One region of the Paenibacillus sp. SER-28 genome, then DNA from elsewhere that is predicted to be linked to it. Evidence: riboswitches for the same ligand, from Rfam matches in the RefSeq annotation. Region 1 holds a riboswitch; each other region holds the start of a gene.
What was found. Region 1 has a riboswitch for thiamine pyrophosphate ahead of thiC (phosphomethylpyrimidine synthase ThiC). Riboswitches for the same ligand answer to the same signal wherever they lie in the genome.

Region 2: it holds a riboswitch for thiamine pyrophosphate, as region 1 does, so the genes downstream of both, tenA (thiaminase II) here and thiC (phosphomethylpyrimidine synthase ThiC) in region 1, are expected to answer to the same signal.
Region 3: it holds a riboswitch for thiamine pyrophosphate, as region 1 does, so the genes downstream of both, ACUYLD_RS08790 (thiamine phosphate synthase) here and thiC (phosphomethylpyrimidine synthase ThiC) in region 1, are expected to answer to the same signal.
Region 4: it holds a riboswitch for thiamine pyrophosphate, as region 1 does, so the genes downstream of both, ACUYLD_RS12255 (ABC transporter substrate-binding protein) here and thiC (phosphomethylpyrimidine synthase ThiC) in region 1, are expected to answer to the same signal.

What each region holds. Positions count from the first base shown of each region.
Region 1 is NZ_JBRECM010000003.1:43,768-46,879, forward strand. Features, by position in the region: gene thiC (phosphomethylpyrimidine synthase ThiC) at 1-1,642, opposite strand, end outside; TPP riboswitch at 1,829-1,941, opposite strand; gene ACUYLD_RS10305 (IclR family transcriptional regulator) at 2,097-2,840, opposite strand.
Region 2 is NZ_JBRECM010000014.1:88,706-91,817, forward strand. Features, by position in the region: gene ACUYLD_RS23350 (NAD-dependent malic enzyme) at 1-844, shown strand, start outside; TPP riboswitch at 937-1,039, shown strand; gene tenA (thiaminase II) at 1,178-1,867, shown strand; gene thiM (hydroxyethylthiazole kinase) at 1,942-2,784, shown strand; gene thiD (bifunctional hydroxymethylpyrimidine kinase/phosphomethylpyrimidine kinase) at 2,781-3,112, shown strand, end outside.
Region 3 is NZ_JBRECM010000002.1:700,587-703,698, reverse strand. Features, by position in the region: gene thiS (sulfur carrier protein ThiS) at 1-145, opposite strand, end outside; gene thiO (glycine oxidase ThiO) at 142-1,290, opposite strand; gene ACUYLD_RS08790 (thiamine phosphate synthase) at 1,355-1,948, opposite strand; TPP riboswitch at 2,213-2,321, opposite strand; gene ACUYLD_RS08785 (ABC-F family ATP-binding cassette domain-containing protein) at 2,415-3,112, opposite strand, start outside.
Region 4 is NZ_JBRECM010000003.1:448,308-451,419, reverse strand. Features, by position in the region: gene ACUYLD_RS12260 (hypothetical protein) at 1-142, shown strand, start outside; gene ACUYLD_RS12255 (ABC transporter substrate-binding protein) at 150-1,199, opposite strand; TPP riboswitch at 1,392-1,501, opposite strand; gene ACUYLD_RS12250 (pyridoxamine 5'-phosphate oxidase family protein) at 1,772-2,206, shown strand; gene ACUYLD_RS12245 (bifunctional 2',3'-cyclic-nucleotide 2'-phosphodiesterase/3'-nucleotidase) at 2,427-3,112, shown strand, end outside.

The DNA.
Region 1 (3,112 bases):
CACGCTCGGGATCAAGCGACAGATTGAACTGATCCCGCCAGCGGAACTCAAAGCGTGCCTTGGACAAAGCATCATCCCGCTGCTGCGCCCGTGGATGCCCTTTCGCCAGATCGGCAGCATGTGCCGCAATTTTGTAGGTAATGACACCCTCACGGACATCATCCTTATTGGGCAGACCCAAATGCTCCTTAGGCGTAACATAACACAGCATGGACGTCCCGAACCAACCGATCATCGCCGCCCCGATGGCTGAGGTAATATGATCATATCCGGGGGCAATATCCGTCGTGAGCGGTCCCAAGGTATAGAAAGGAGCTTCCTTACAAATCTCCATTTGTAAATCCACATTCTCTTTGATTTTATGCATAGGGACATGTCCCGGCCCTTCAATCATGACCTGAACATCATGCTTCCATGCGATTTGCGTTAGCTCGCCCAACGTTTCCAGCTCTGCAAACTGTGCTTCATCATTCGCATCATAGATACTACCCGGACGTAGACCATCCCCGAGAGAAAAGGCTACATCATAGGCTTTCATAATTTCGCAAATTTCTTCAAAATGTGTATACAAAAAATTCTCCTGATGGTGCGCAAGGCACCAGGCTGCCATGATTGATCCGCCCCGGGATACAATTCCCGTCATTCTATTCGCCGTCATCGGAATATACCGCAGCAATACACCCGCATGAATTGTAAAATAGTCCACTCCCTGCTCCGCCTGCTCAATCAGCGTATCGCGATACAACTCCCACGTCAGCGCTTCTGCTTCACCGTTCACCTTTTCGAGTGCCTGATACAGCGGCACAGTCCCAATCGGTACAGGAGAATTCCGAATGATCCATTCACGTGTTGTATGGATATTACGGCCTGTAGACAGGTCCATAACCGTATCCGAGCCCCAACGCACAGCCCAAGTCATTTTCTCCACTTCCTCCTCGATGGAGGAGGTAACCGCAGAATTACCAATGTTCGCATTGATCTTCACGTGAAAATGACGCCCAATGACCATTGGCTCGCTTTCCGGGTGATTGATATTCGAAGGCAAAATGGCTCGTCCAGCCGCCAACTCCTGCCGTACAAACTCAGGCTCCACCCCTTCGCGGATCGCCGCAAATTCCATTTCGGGCGTAATGATCCCTTGCCGCGCATAATGCATTTGCGTCACTGTACGCCCTTGCGAAGCACGAAGCGGACGATTGGTCACGCCGGGAAATTCCACTGTCTCCCGTTTGGAGCCAGGTTTCAGTCCATTATCCTCCGGCTGGACGGCGCGTCCCTCGTAAGCCTCCACATCGCCCCGTTCCAGTGCCCAAGCTCGCCGTAATGGAGGCAGGCCCTGACGGATATCGACCTGATAGGCTTCGTCGGTCATGGGACCGCTTGTATCATATACACGCAATGGCTCATGATGCTCCGTGCCCTGCGGCGTATGTGTAGGATGAAGAGCAATTTCGCGCTCTGGCACGGCAATGTCCGGCCGCGAGCCTTGAATATATACCTTACGGCTTCCTGGAAAGGGCGTTACCCCACTGGCTTGCTCCCCGTTTGTCTTCTCTACCTCAACTTCTTTTGTTCCTACCAATCTTACTTCTGCTGATTTCAATTCTGTTCCTTTTGTTCCTTCTGCTTCTGTCGGCTTCATTGTCCATTCCTCCCGTTTCGATGAAATAACACACCGATCCGGAACCATTCCCAGGGTGGCGCTGATCTATGCAAAAAAGCCGGTTCCCCAGGGAACCGGCTAATCTAACGAGACAGCTATCCAGACAATGCGCATATGGAATAATCCATTCCAATGCGCCACTGTAGACAGCAGCCGCGTATACATTTCAATGGCCGATTACTTCCCTACGCTGGTATGATCCAGATCAGGTGCAAAGGGTCCGGAATCTTGCACGATTCCATCTCAGCCCGGCATTACAGGCTCCCCCAGTAACTGTGATACTTCTATTCACATGAGGCGGATATAACAGACATCCGCCTTCCTTACCAGACTACTTCAAATTTATGGCTTTGGCAACCCTTCTAGGTACCCTTTTACCAAGAAGACACTCCCTATCAAATCACTCTGCTTGCTTCAACTGTGTTCATTCTTGTTACGGAAGCATAAGCCCCATTTCCTTCGCCGCTTCGATCAAAATCGGAGCAAAGTCATGTAGCGTCTCGGGTGCAAGTCGGCTGACCGGGCCGGATACAGATAAAGCCGCAGTGACCTGTCCCTTCCGGTTCACAATTGGCGCTGCCACAGCAGCAGCCCCTGGCTCCCGTTCTTCATAGCTGGTCGCATAGCCCTTCTCGCGAATGTCCTGCAGCTGGGCTTTATAGACCTCCGGGTCTACTGAGGGCGGCCATTCATCCCCGCTTAGCAGGGCTTCCAGCTCCTGCGGCGGCATAAAGGCCGCCAGCACCTTGCTGGAGGCCCCTACAGCCAGCGGCATACGCGCACCTACAGGCGCGACCCTGCGGATCGCCTGATTGCTCTGCACGGCTTGTATGCGAATACGCATGCTGCCGTCCCGTAAGTACAAGCTGACCGTCTCCCCCAGACGGTCACGTAGTCCTTCCATTGCAGGTTGTAACAGCACCGCCGGCTCGTCACTTTGGGACAAATGCGTGGATAGCTCCCAAATGCGGAAGCCAAGTCGATATTTTTCCGTTTCGGCATTCCGAACGACAAAGCCCCGATCCTCCAACGTAGTCAGCAGCCGATGAACCGTGCTTTTATGTAGACCAATTTTGGAGGCAATCTCCGTCAGGCCAAGATCCGAATTTGCAGTAAAACACAGCAGTATATCAAGTGCACGCTCTACAGCGCGAACGGTTAATTTACGGTCTTCCATCGTGAACCGCTCCTCTTGTATCCATATTCGTTTCACACTATGAAACATGGTTACATAAATTATATAGAATAGTTGCGGCTACTGTAAACCGATGTTTTTGTGACAACCATATTACAGAACGAGAACAAACATCGACAATTCTTTGCATCATTTTTACTTTTCCGGTTCAGGCGTTGACTTTGGATAATCCCCATCATACGATAATAGGTATCTATACGGATCTACACTACTATTTTCAAGTGGAATTATACCTAAATTCTATGAAACGAAGA
Region 2 (3,112 bases), on a different contig from region 1:
GACTCCGCTGCGTGAACAAAAAATACTTGTTTTCGGCCCAGGGGCAGCAGGAATCGGTAACGCTGATCAAATTCGGGGTGCTATGATTGAGGACGGCCTTTCCGCAGAAGATTCCTTCAAGTCCTTTTGGGCCTTTGATTATCGCGGGCTGTTAATGGAAGATATGGAAGACGTATTGGAGTATCAGAAACCGTATGTGCGCAAAAAGGATGAAGTCAGCTCATGGACCCGATCGGGTGACGGCAAAATACCACTGCTAGAGGTCATCCGTCAGGTGAAGCCTACGATATTGATTGGAACTTCCGGTGTAGCAGGTGCCTTTTCTGAAGAGATCATCAAGGAGATGGCGAAACATGTAGAACGCCCGATCATTATGCCCATGTCCAATCCTACAAACCTTGCAGAAGCAGTACCCGAGGATTTGATCCGGTGGACCGATGGCAAAGCACTGATTGCAACCGGAAGTCCTTTTGAGCCCGTCACCTATAACGGTACGAAATTTGAGATTGGACAGGCGAACAATGCCTTTGTTTTTCCGGGACTGGGTCTGGGTGCGATTGTGGTTAAAGCCAAAAGGATTACCCCTGCGATGTTTACAGCGGCAGCAGTTGCTGTTGCCAATGGTGTAGATTCGAATACGCCTGGCGGAGCGCTACTCCCTCATATCCGAAAATTACGCGAAGTTTCGTACGCTGTTGCGATTGCGGTTGCAAAAGCCGCGATACAGGATCAGGTAGCTCAGGCGCACATTTCAGATGTGGAACAAGCTATACGAGATGCAATGTGGAAACCGGAATATGCCAAGGTCAAAGCTGTGGAAAGTGTAATTCATCACCCTCACTAAGCTCAAAACACCTAACTAGAGGAAATTTAATATTTTGCACACTATGTTTGACATAGCGTATGAACGTATGTACAGTAATAGTCAAAAGAATAGAAGTCCACTAGGGGAGCCGCTATGGCTGAGACAAGAACGTATCTTGGACCCTTTGAACCTGATCTAGTTCGTACTAGCGTAGGAAAGTGGAGCCTTCATATATAAGGTTTCAAACGTTTTTTTGCGTATTGGGCCTATTGTTGAAGCCGCTCCCATTTTTCCGGGGCGGCTTTTTAGCGTTGTTCCGGAATTATATTCTTACAGGACTTCTTGCTCTTCAATTTGATGGAGGTGGGGAAATTGAGTTTTACAGAAGAACTCCGTCGGCAGGCGGACGGCATTTTTCAAGCGATTTTTGAGCACCCCTTTGTGAGAGGTATTGCTGAAGGAAGTTTGACAAGGGGACAGCTGATTCACTATGTAAAACAGGACTTTGAATATTTGAACGCCTACATGCGGATATACGGCATCGCAATCTCCAAATGCACGAATCGGGAGGATATGGCTGTATTTAATGAACAAATCTCTTTTATTCTCCACAGCGAGGTTCATCCGCATCAAAATTTCTGTGCTGTCGCAGGGGTGACCTATGAAGAGTTGCAGGGATATCCGCTCGCTCCGTCGGCTCATCACTATATCCGTCACATGCTGACGGTTGCGCATGAGGGTAGCCTGGGCGAGATCTTGGCTGTGCTGCTGCCATGTATGTGGACGTATGCCGAGATTGGTCGCAGGCTGCTGGATGAAGTAAAGCCGGATGAGTCTCATCCGTTCTATGAATGGATTGGCTTCTATGGAGACCAGCTTGATGATACAACACTCAAGTTCCGAGAACGTGTAGATGCTTGGGCGGAAGACGCAACGGCTGCTGAGCGGGAGCGGATGATTGAGCATTTTATACTGAGCTGCCAGCTGGAATATAAGTTCTGGGACATGGCTTATAAGCAGGAAGAATGGCCGGTCCAGATGCAGGCAGCGGTCTTGGAATAGTCAGCCTGGCGATTCGATGTGTGAAGTACGGTTAATGCCCTGTTGAACTACCAACTATAGAGAGGATAATCATTATGAGTACATGGAAAAAAAGTTATTCGGATCTCCTGACGAAGGTACAAAACAGCAAACCCCTCGTTCACAATATGACCAATGTGGTAGTCACCAACTTTACGGCCAACGGCCTGTATGCATTGGGCGCCTCCCCGGTGATGGCCTATGCACCTGAGGAAGTAGCAGATATGGCAAAAATAGCAGGTGCCGTCGTGTTAAACATCGGTACACTGAACCGCGAACTGGTGGATGCCATGATCATTGCTGGACAATCGGCGAATGCACACGGTGTTCCGGTGCTGCTAGATCCGGTCGGTGCGGGAGCAACGAGCTTTAGAACTGAATCGGCACTGCGAATCCTGAGTGAAGTCAAAATCTCATTGGTGCGGGGCAATGCAGCCGAAGTCGCACATCTTGTTGGAGAAGCGCGTGAGATTAAAGGCGTAGATGCCGGTGACAGTGCTGACAGCGGCCATGTCGATCTGGCAATTCGGGCTGCTCGAACGCTCAATACGATGGTTGTCATTACTGGAAAAGAGGATGTCATCACCGATGGGGCCGAAGCACGAATGATTAGCGGCGGAGACGCGCTCCTCACGAAGGTAACCGGAGCAGGTTGTCTGCTGACCTCTGTGTTAGGTGCCTTTGCAGCTGTTGAACCCAACCTGCTGCTCGCCGGTACAGCAGGTTTGGCATTTTACGGTGCAGCAGCTTCTCGAGCCGCAGCACGTACCGCAGAGCTGGGGCCCGGCAGCTTCCAGATTGCCTTTCTCGACGAGCTGGCCAAACTGCATACAGGTTCACTAGAGGGGCATGTCTCGATCCATGAAGCCGGAACAACAGCAGCAGGTGGTGCGCGATGACAGACGTTCGTGTACCCAGAGCGCTGACGATTGCTGGTTCAGACAGTGGCGGCGGGGCTGGAATTCAAGCTGATCTCAAAACCTTTCAAGAACTTGGCGTGTACGGCATGTCGGCTATTACGGCCATTACCGTACAGAATACCTTAGGGGTCCACGGCGTATATCCGCTACCAGAGGAAGCAACAGCGGAACAGATCGAAGCTGTAGGATTAGACCTTGGAGTGGATGCCCTGAAGACTGGCATGCTGTTTAATGCCGGCATCATCCGTCTTGTGAGCGAGCAGATCCGAAAGTTCGGCTGGAAAAAGGTCGTCGTCGATCCCGTGAT
Region 3 (3,112 bases), on a different contig from region 1:
CATCATGATCTTCACGGCTCAATATATGCCGATTCAGCTCCACCACTACGGTTTTCACCTTTACATCAAGCTCATGTAGCAATTGATTCACATGAGTGATTCGATTAGAAAAGATCATGCTCTGGCCGTTAATCGTCAGCTTCATAAGCTTTTCTCCTTGAAGAGCTCAGAAGAAAAACTACTTATCCCAAGTTCTGCTGCACCAGCTCCATTAAGCATAGCTGCCATCGCACGCCCGGTAGCATCACTCAGCAGGACACCGTTGCGATAATGCCCGACCGCAGCATATACGCCCTCGACCCCAGGAACAGTGCCTATAAAAGGGTGACCTGATGCAGCCTGCGGACGTAAGCCCGCCCAAGTGCGTATAAAAGAAGCTTCACGGACGCGCGGCAGCCAGGCAGAGGCACGTGCCAGCAAGCCCTCCAAGCCTCCTACGGTCACTTGTTCGTCATATTGATGCGGAAGGCTCGTTGCCCCAATCCAAAGCTCGTTATACTGTTTAGGCACGAGGTAAATATCATCAGCATAAATGGTGTATTCTAATGGGTGATCCTTCAAGGAGACCGCTACCGCTTCGCCCTTGACCGGATAAAGTGGATATTCAAACCCAACCTGCGCCAGTAATTTCATGCTATCCAAGCCTCCAGCAATAATGACCTGATCGCAGGAAAAAAAGCCGCTATCTGTTCGGACACCGCAAACTCGACCATCCTGTATGACCAGTTGCTCTGCCCGTGTACCAGACCATACCGTTGCTCCCAGCACCGCAGCAGCACCTGCATAAGCACGACAAAGCTGGACAGGAGCCACTTGTGTCTCCTTTGAACGATATATTGCTCCGATCGCTTGTTCATCCAAACCTGGAATTCGTCGGGCCAATTCCCTCGCATCCCACCAGATAGGACAATCATCCTCTCGCGTTTTAGCAGCTTTCCAGCGTTTTTGGCCTTCAGTTTCCGTACGGAAAGGGGTCACAAATCCTTCTGTACGGAATTCCACCGAAATACCCGACAAACGCTCCAGATCACAGACAAGCTCAGGGAATGCATCTCGACTTCTGCGAGCAAATCGTGCCAGCTCAGAGTCGGTGAACTCTTCACTTTCCGCTGCCAGCATTCCAACCGCTGCTCCTGAGGCTCCCTCACCCGGGATCAATCGTTCCAGCATGATTGTACTTCTTCCCTCCTTGGCCACATGATAAGCAATGGAACTGCCGATGACACCTCCACCTATGACCAAGCATTCAGCATGTCCTATCGCTCTTGCCTCTGTGTGTATCTTTAGCACTTGTTCCGTGTCTCCTCTCCATAAACCATTCTGCTTTCAGCTTGCCTCTACTCTCGTTTTCTCGCTACAGGCTGTGAACTACAAGATCTGCCATTCGCCTATATTCCATCGCAGCTGCAACGGGCGACTCAGCCTCCCATATACCAGACATCACCGCAATTCCGCTTGCTCGGGCCCTATAAAGCTCCGGGATATGGTGCGGTTGTATGCCGCCCAGCGCGATCACCGGAATGTTCAACAGCCTGCAAATATGTTCAAGCTGAGCTAAACCCCGCGGTACAATACCGGGCTTACAATGGGTCTCATATACGTGACCATAAAGTACATAGTCTGCTCCTGCCTGCTCGGCAGTCTGCGCCTCCTCCAAGGAATGCACAGACACTCCACAGCGTGTACTCTTTGAAAGTAGGCTTTTCACATCCACAACAGGTAATCCATTAGCTGGTAGCTGGACGGTTCCAACCAAAGTAAGTAAAGCTACATCCACACGATCATTTACTACAATTTGTTGCAAAGGAACTTCCTGCTCCACCATGCTGCGAGTCAAAGAAAGCAATGCAGAGGCACCATTCTGTTTTAAACGTGCGTGTACATAATGAACATACGGACAAATCATAGCAGCCACTCGGGCGGCTTGTGCAAAAGTGCCCTTTTCCATCGAAATTGCGTGTAATTCGATTTTGTCTTCACCTCACATTGGATTAAAGGATCTAAGCTTAGCAGCCACGTCTACCAGCAGTAATGAAAGGGGATTGTATGTGAATCCGTCTACGGAAGCTCGAACAACTTAAAATGAACGAAACGCAAAAAAACCACTTCCCCAAGGAAGTGGTTTAACGAACGTCCAATAATCTAACGGACCATGATATCCGTATACGTGTATCGTCCCACGCACAAACAAAATAAAGATGGTGTTGCCTTGTTTGTACGGCGCTCACTTCCCTACGCTGGCATAACCCAGATCAGGTGCAAAGGGTCCGAAATCCATTTATTCCGTCTCAGCCGCATGGGCGGCTCCCCTAGTGTGACTATTTTATTGTATAAGCTATAGATAGCTTAGCATATTTTCCTAATTCTGCAAACCCCACTTCGTGTGAAATATGCAGAACTGGATTTAACTGATTTTAGTTAACTTTACTTGACCACTCTTCCACATTCCACGTTTTGGTTACCCAATCCTCGTAAAAGTCCGGTTCGTGAGATACAAGCAATACCGTCCCTTTGTATTCCTTCAAGGCACGTTTCAGCTCATCCTTTGCTTTAACATCCAAGTGGTTGGTAGGCTCATCGAACAATACCCAGTTGCTTTCACGCATTAACAGTTTGCAAAGACGGACTTTAGCCTGTTCTCCACCACTAAGCGCAGATAGCGGACGTGTGATATGCTCATTTTTCAAACCGCAGCGCGCCAAATGCGCTCGTACTTCATGCTGGTTCAAATGCGGAAATTCATTCCACACATCGTCAATCGGTGTAATTTTCTCTGCCTTTACTTCCTGCTCAAAATAAGCGGGCTGCAAAAAATCACCTTGATAGGTTTTTCCACTGATTGGCGGAATTTTTCCCAATATGGTTTTGAGCAATGTCGATTTACCGACACCGTTGTAGCCGACAATTGCAATTTTTTCGCCACGTTCAATCGTCATGGACATCTTAGGCAAAAGGGCATGTGTATAACCAATCTCAAAATCAATACCCTCAAATACCGTCTTTCCGCTTGCACGTGCCTCTTTGAATTGAAAGGTTGGTTTTGCGGCTTCTTCAGGCTTATCAATACGTTCGATCCGATCAAGCTGCTTTTCACGGCTCTTTGCTCGGCCTG
Region 4 (3,112 bases), 400 kb from region 1:
GTTAGCGTTCGCCTTTGTACCCAGATTTCAACCTCTGGATATTCATAAAAGAAATCTGGGTACAACAGCGATGGGAAGCACCATCCGACTGCGTAGTGGAACTTCGTTCACTTCTCTAGTTCAGTCTTATTTAGCGTTTTAACAAATGATCAGCGCTTGGGCAAGAAGTCGTTTGTGAAGGCTTTATCCACTTCCAAAGGCTTGCTGAGCAGCTTGCGTTCGTACATCCAGTCCGAATAGTTTTGCCATACCTCCGCTTTTTGCACACCCCATTGCGCGGCATCGTCCTGATAACGCGGGCTCAGCCATTTTTGGCTGGCAAGTACCAGTTTTTTATCCAGCTCCGGTACAGCTTTGCTTAAGATGTCCGCGGCTTCATCTGGATGGGCGATAGTGTATTCATAGCCTTGTGCGGTAGCGTTCATGAACGCTTTTACCAGTTCTGGATCATTTTTTATTGTCTGTTCGTTGCTCACAATTACAGGTGTATAGTAATCGAGGCTTTTGGAATAATCTTTTACATACAGCATATCTAATGACTCACCTCGAAGCTGGGCCTCAATTCCGGTCCATGCGTAGAAAATCCAGGCAAAGTCGATATCCCGCTTCACGGCTGTAAAATAGTCTGCATTGCCCATGTTGACGATCTTCACTTTGCTCACATCGCCTTTGTCTGAATCCATGATGGATTTCATGACCGCTTCTTCTACGGGAGAGCCCCAACCGCCGTATTTTTTACCTTCAAAATCTTTGGGGCTCTTAATTCCGCGATCTACTGGGGCTGCGAAGCCTGAGGTATTATGCTGAATCACCGCAGCGATGGAAACAAGCGGCACGCCTTGCGTACGAGCCTGTGTGACGCCTTCTTGGTAGCTGATACCAAAAGGTGCAGCATTAGAGGCAACCATTTGATCGGCTCCGCCTGAACCAGGTTGAATAATTTGGACATTCAAACCCGCTTTTTCGTAAAATCCTTTGTCCTTGGCAACATAGAGTCCCGTATGATTCGTATTGGGTGTCCAGTCGAGCACGACTTTAACATCTTTGAGCTCCTTTGCCGGAGTAGACGTTTGAGTGTTGGTAGCGGGAGCCGCTTCTTGGGATGTGGAGGGACTTCCACCGCAAGCGGTCAGGGTCAGGGTCAGGGCCATGAGCCACAGACTGATCAGTCCGAGGCTTAACATTTTCATGCGCTTCATCGTTGTGTTCTCTCCTTTAATTACCCGTTATCCGTCCAATCAGACAGCTTATGTTCCCCATTTTCATAAAAATAACATCTGCCGGACGCGATCTTTCCAACAACTTAATCTTCAACAAAAAAAGCGCCCCGAGGTTCCGGGACGCTTGCGCTTGTATATACCAAAGTAAGGGATGGTCCTATGTAAAAAAGGCACATCTTGCTTAAGCATTCCTACGCTGGCATTACCCAGATCAGGTTGTAAGGGTCAGTGTCTTGGGACACACTCTCAGCCGGCCGATTCCAGCACCCCTGGCATTGTATGGTTTAATGGGTTCATTTATTCGGGTTTACTACGACGATTATATGCCTTGAATGCGGGTCTGTCCAGCATGGAGGAAGAGATGACGGTTCATTTGCCGAACGACAGGGTACACTTTTACTGTGAGCTTTGATCTGAAAATGAGCATGCATCAATCCGATCTGATCGGGTCATGTTATTTTCAGAACAGCTGTGCAGGTAGGTTCAGATGGGCTGGTGCCCAATGGCATGGCCGTAGAGAATTCTAATTCGTGAAAAGGAGTTGTTGTACTGTGGGTAAAACGGAAACATTGGATCGTAGCCAACTAGAACAAGCCATTGTGAAGGCTTTGGATAACAACAAATTTTGCTCGTTAGGTACGGTAGAGGGTGGCAAACCGAAAGTACGCTATATGGCCCTTTTTAACGATGGAATGAACATTCATCTGGCGACAGATCGCAAAACGCATAAAGTAGATGAGCTAAAGGATAATCCGAATGCTTATCTGCTGCTGGGTTATGAAGTTGGCGGTACAAAGGAAGTCGTAGAAGTGGAGGCTACTGTCCAGATTACAGCTGATGAGGGGCTACGCAAACAAGTGTGGAACGATTCCTTGAAGGAATGGTTTTCCGGACCGGATGATCCCGATTATGTCATTCTGGACGTGAATCCGACTCGCATTGAGTATGTGGGTCAGCAAACGGAGCGCCAAGTGTGGAATAAATAATGAGAATATAAATGGATAAACCAGTGAATCTCCGAGTTTTTTAGGAGGTATGCTGGTTTTTTGTTTTTGAGAGAATTAATTATTTTTTCATAAATAATTTAAGTGAATGACTACTCTTTTGTCTGGCGTTGGATTAAAATAGAAATGGTGGGTTCAAGGCTTACATATATGTGCAAAAGTATGTATATGAGTCATACACCTTAATGAGGAGGGGTATATTTTGTTATTTCGTAAAAATTGGTTTAAAGGGTTTACAGCAGCCGTTGTAGCTTGTAGCATGCTGGTGTTTTCGGCCGCTCCATCCTGGGCAGCTAGCGATTCTCGCGATAGCGCTACGGTGAATTTGCGGATCATGGAAACAACGGATATTCATGCATCCCTGATGAACTACGATTACTATTCGGACAAAGAAACCAACGAATATGGCCTGATTAGCACAGCCAGTTTGATCCAACAGGCGCGTAGTGAAACAAGAAACAGCATGCTGTTCGATAACGGTGATTTGCTGCAGGGCAATCCATTAGGCGATTATATGGCCAGAAACAAAACCTATGAAAAAGAGGGCGGTATCCATCCGGTCTACAAGATGATGAACTTGATGGGCTATGATGCGGCGACAGTGGGCAACCACGAATTCAACTACGGCCTCGACTTTCTGGAGAAATCGCTCAAGGGAGCCGATTTTCCTTACGTAAATGCGAACGTTTATGTTGATAAGGGGGGGCAAGCTACTAAAAATTATTTTACCCCTTATCGAATTCTTGATAAAACGGTAACGGATGAGAAAGGTGAAGAGCATGCGCTCAGAGTGGGTGTCCTCGGCTTGGTCACACCTCAAATTATGCAGTGGGATGCAGCCAATTTAAAGGATAAGGTCGTTACGAAGGATATTGTGGAAACGGCGAA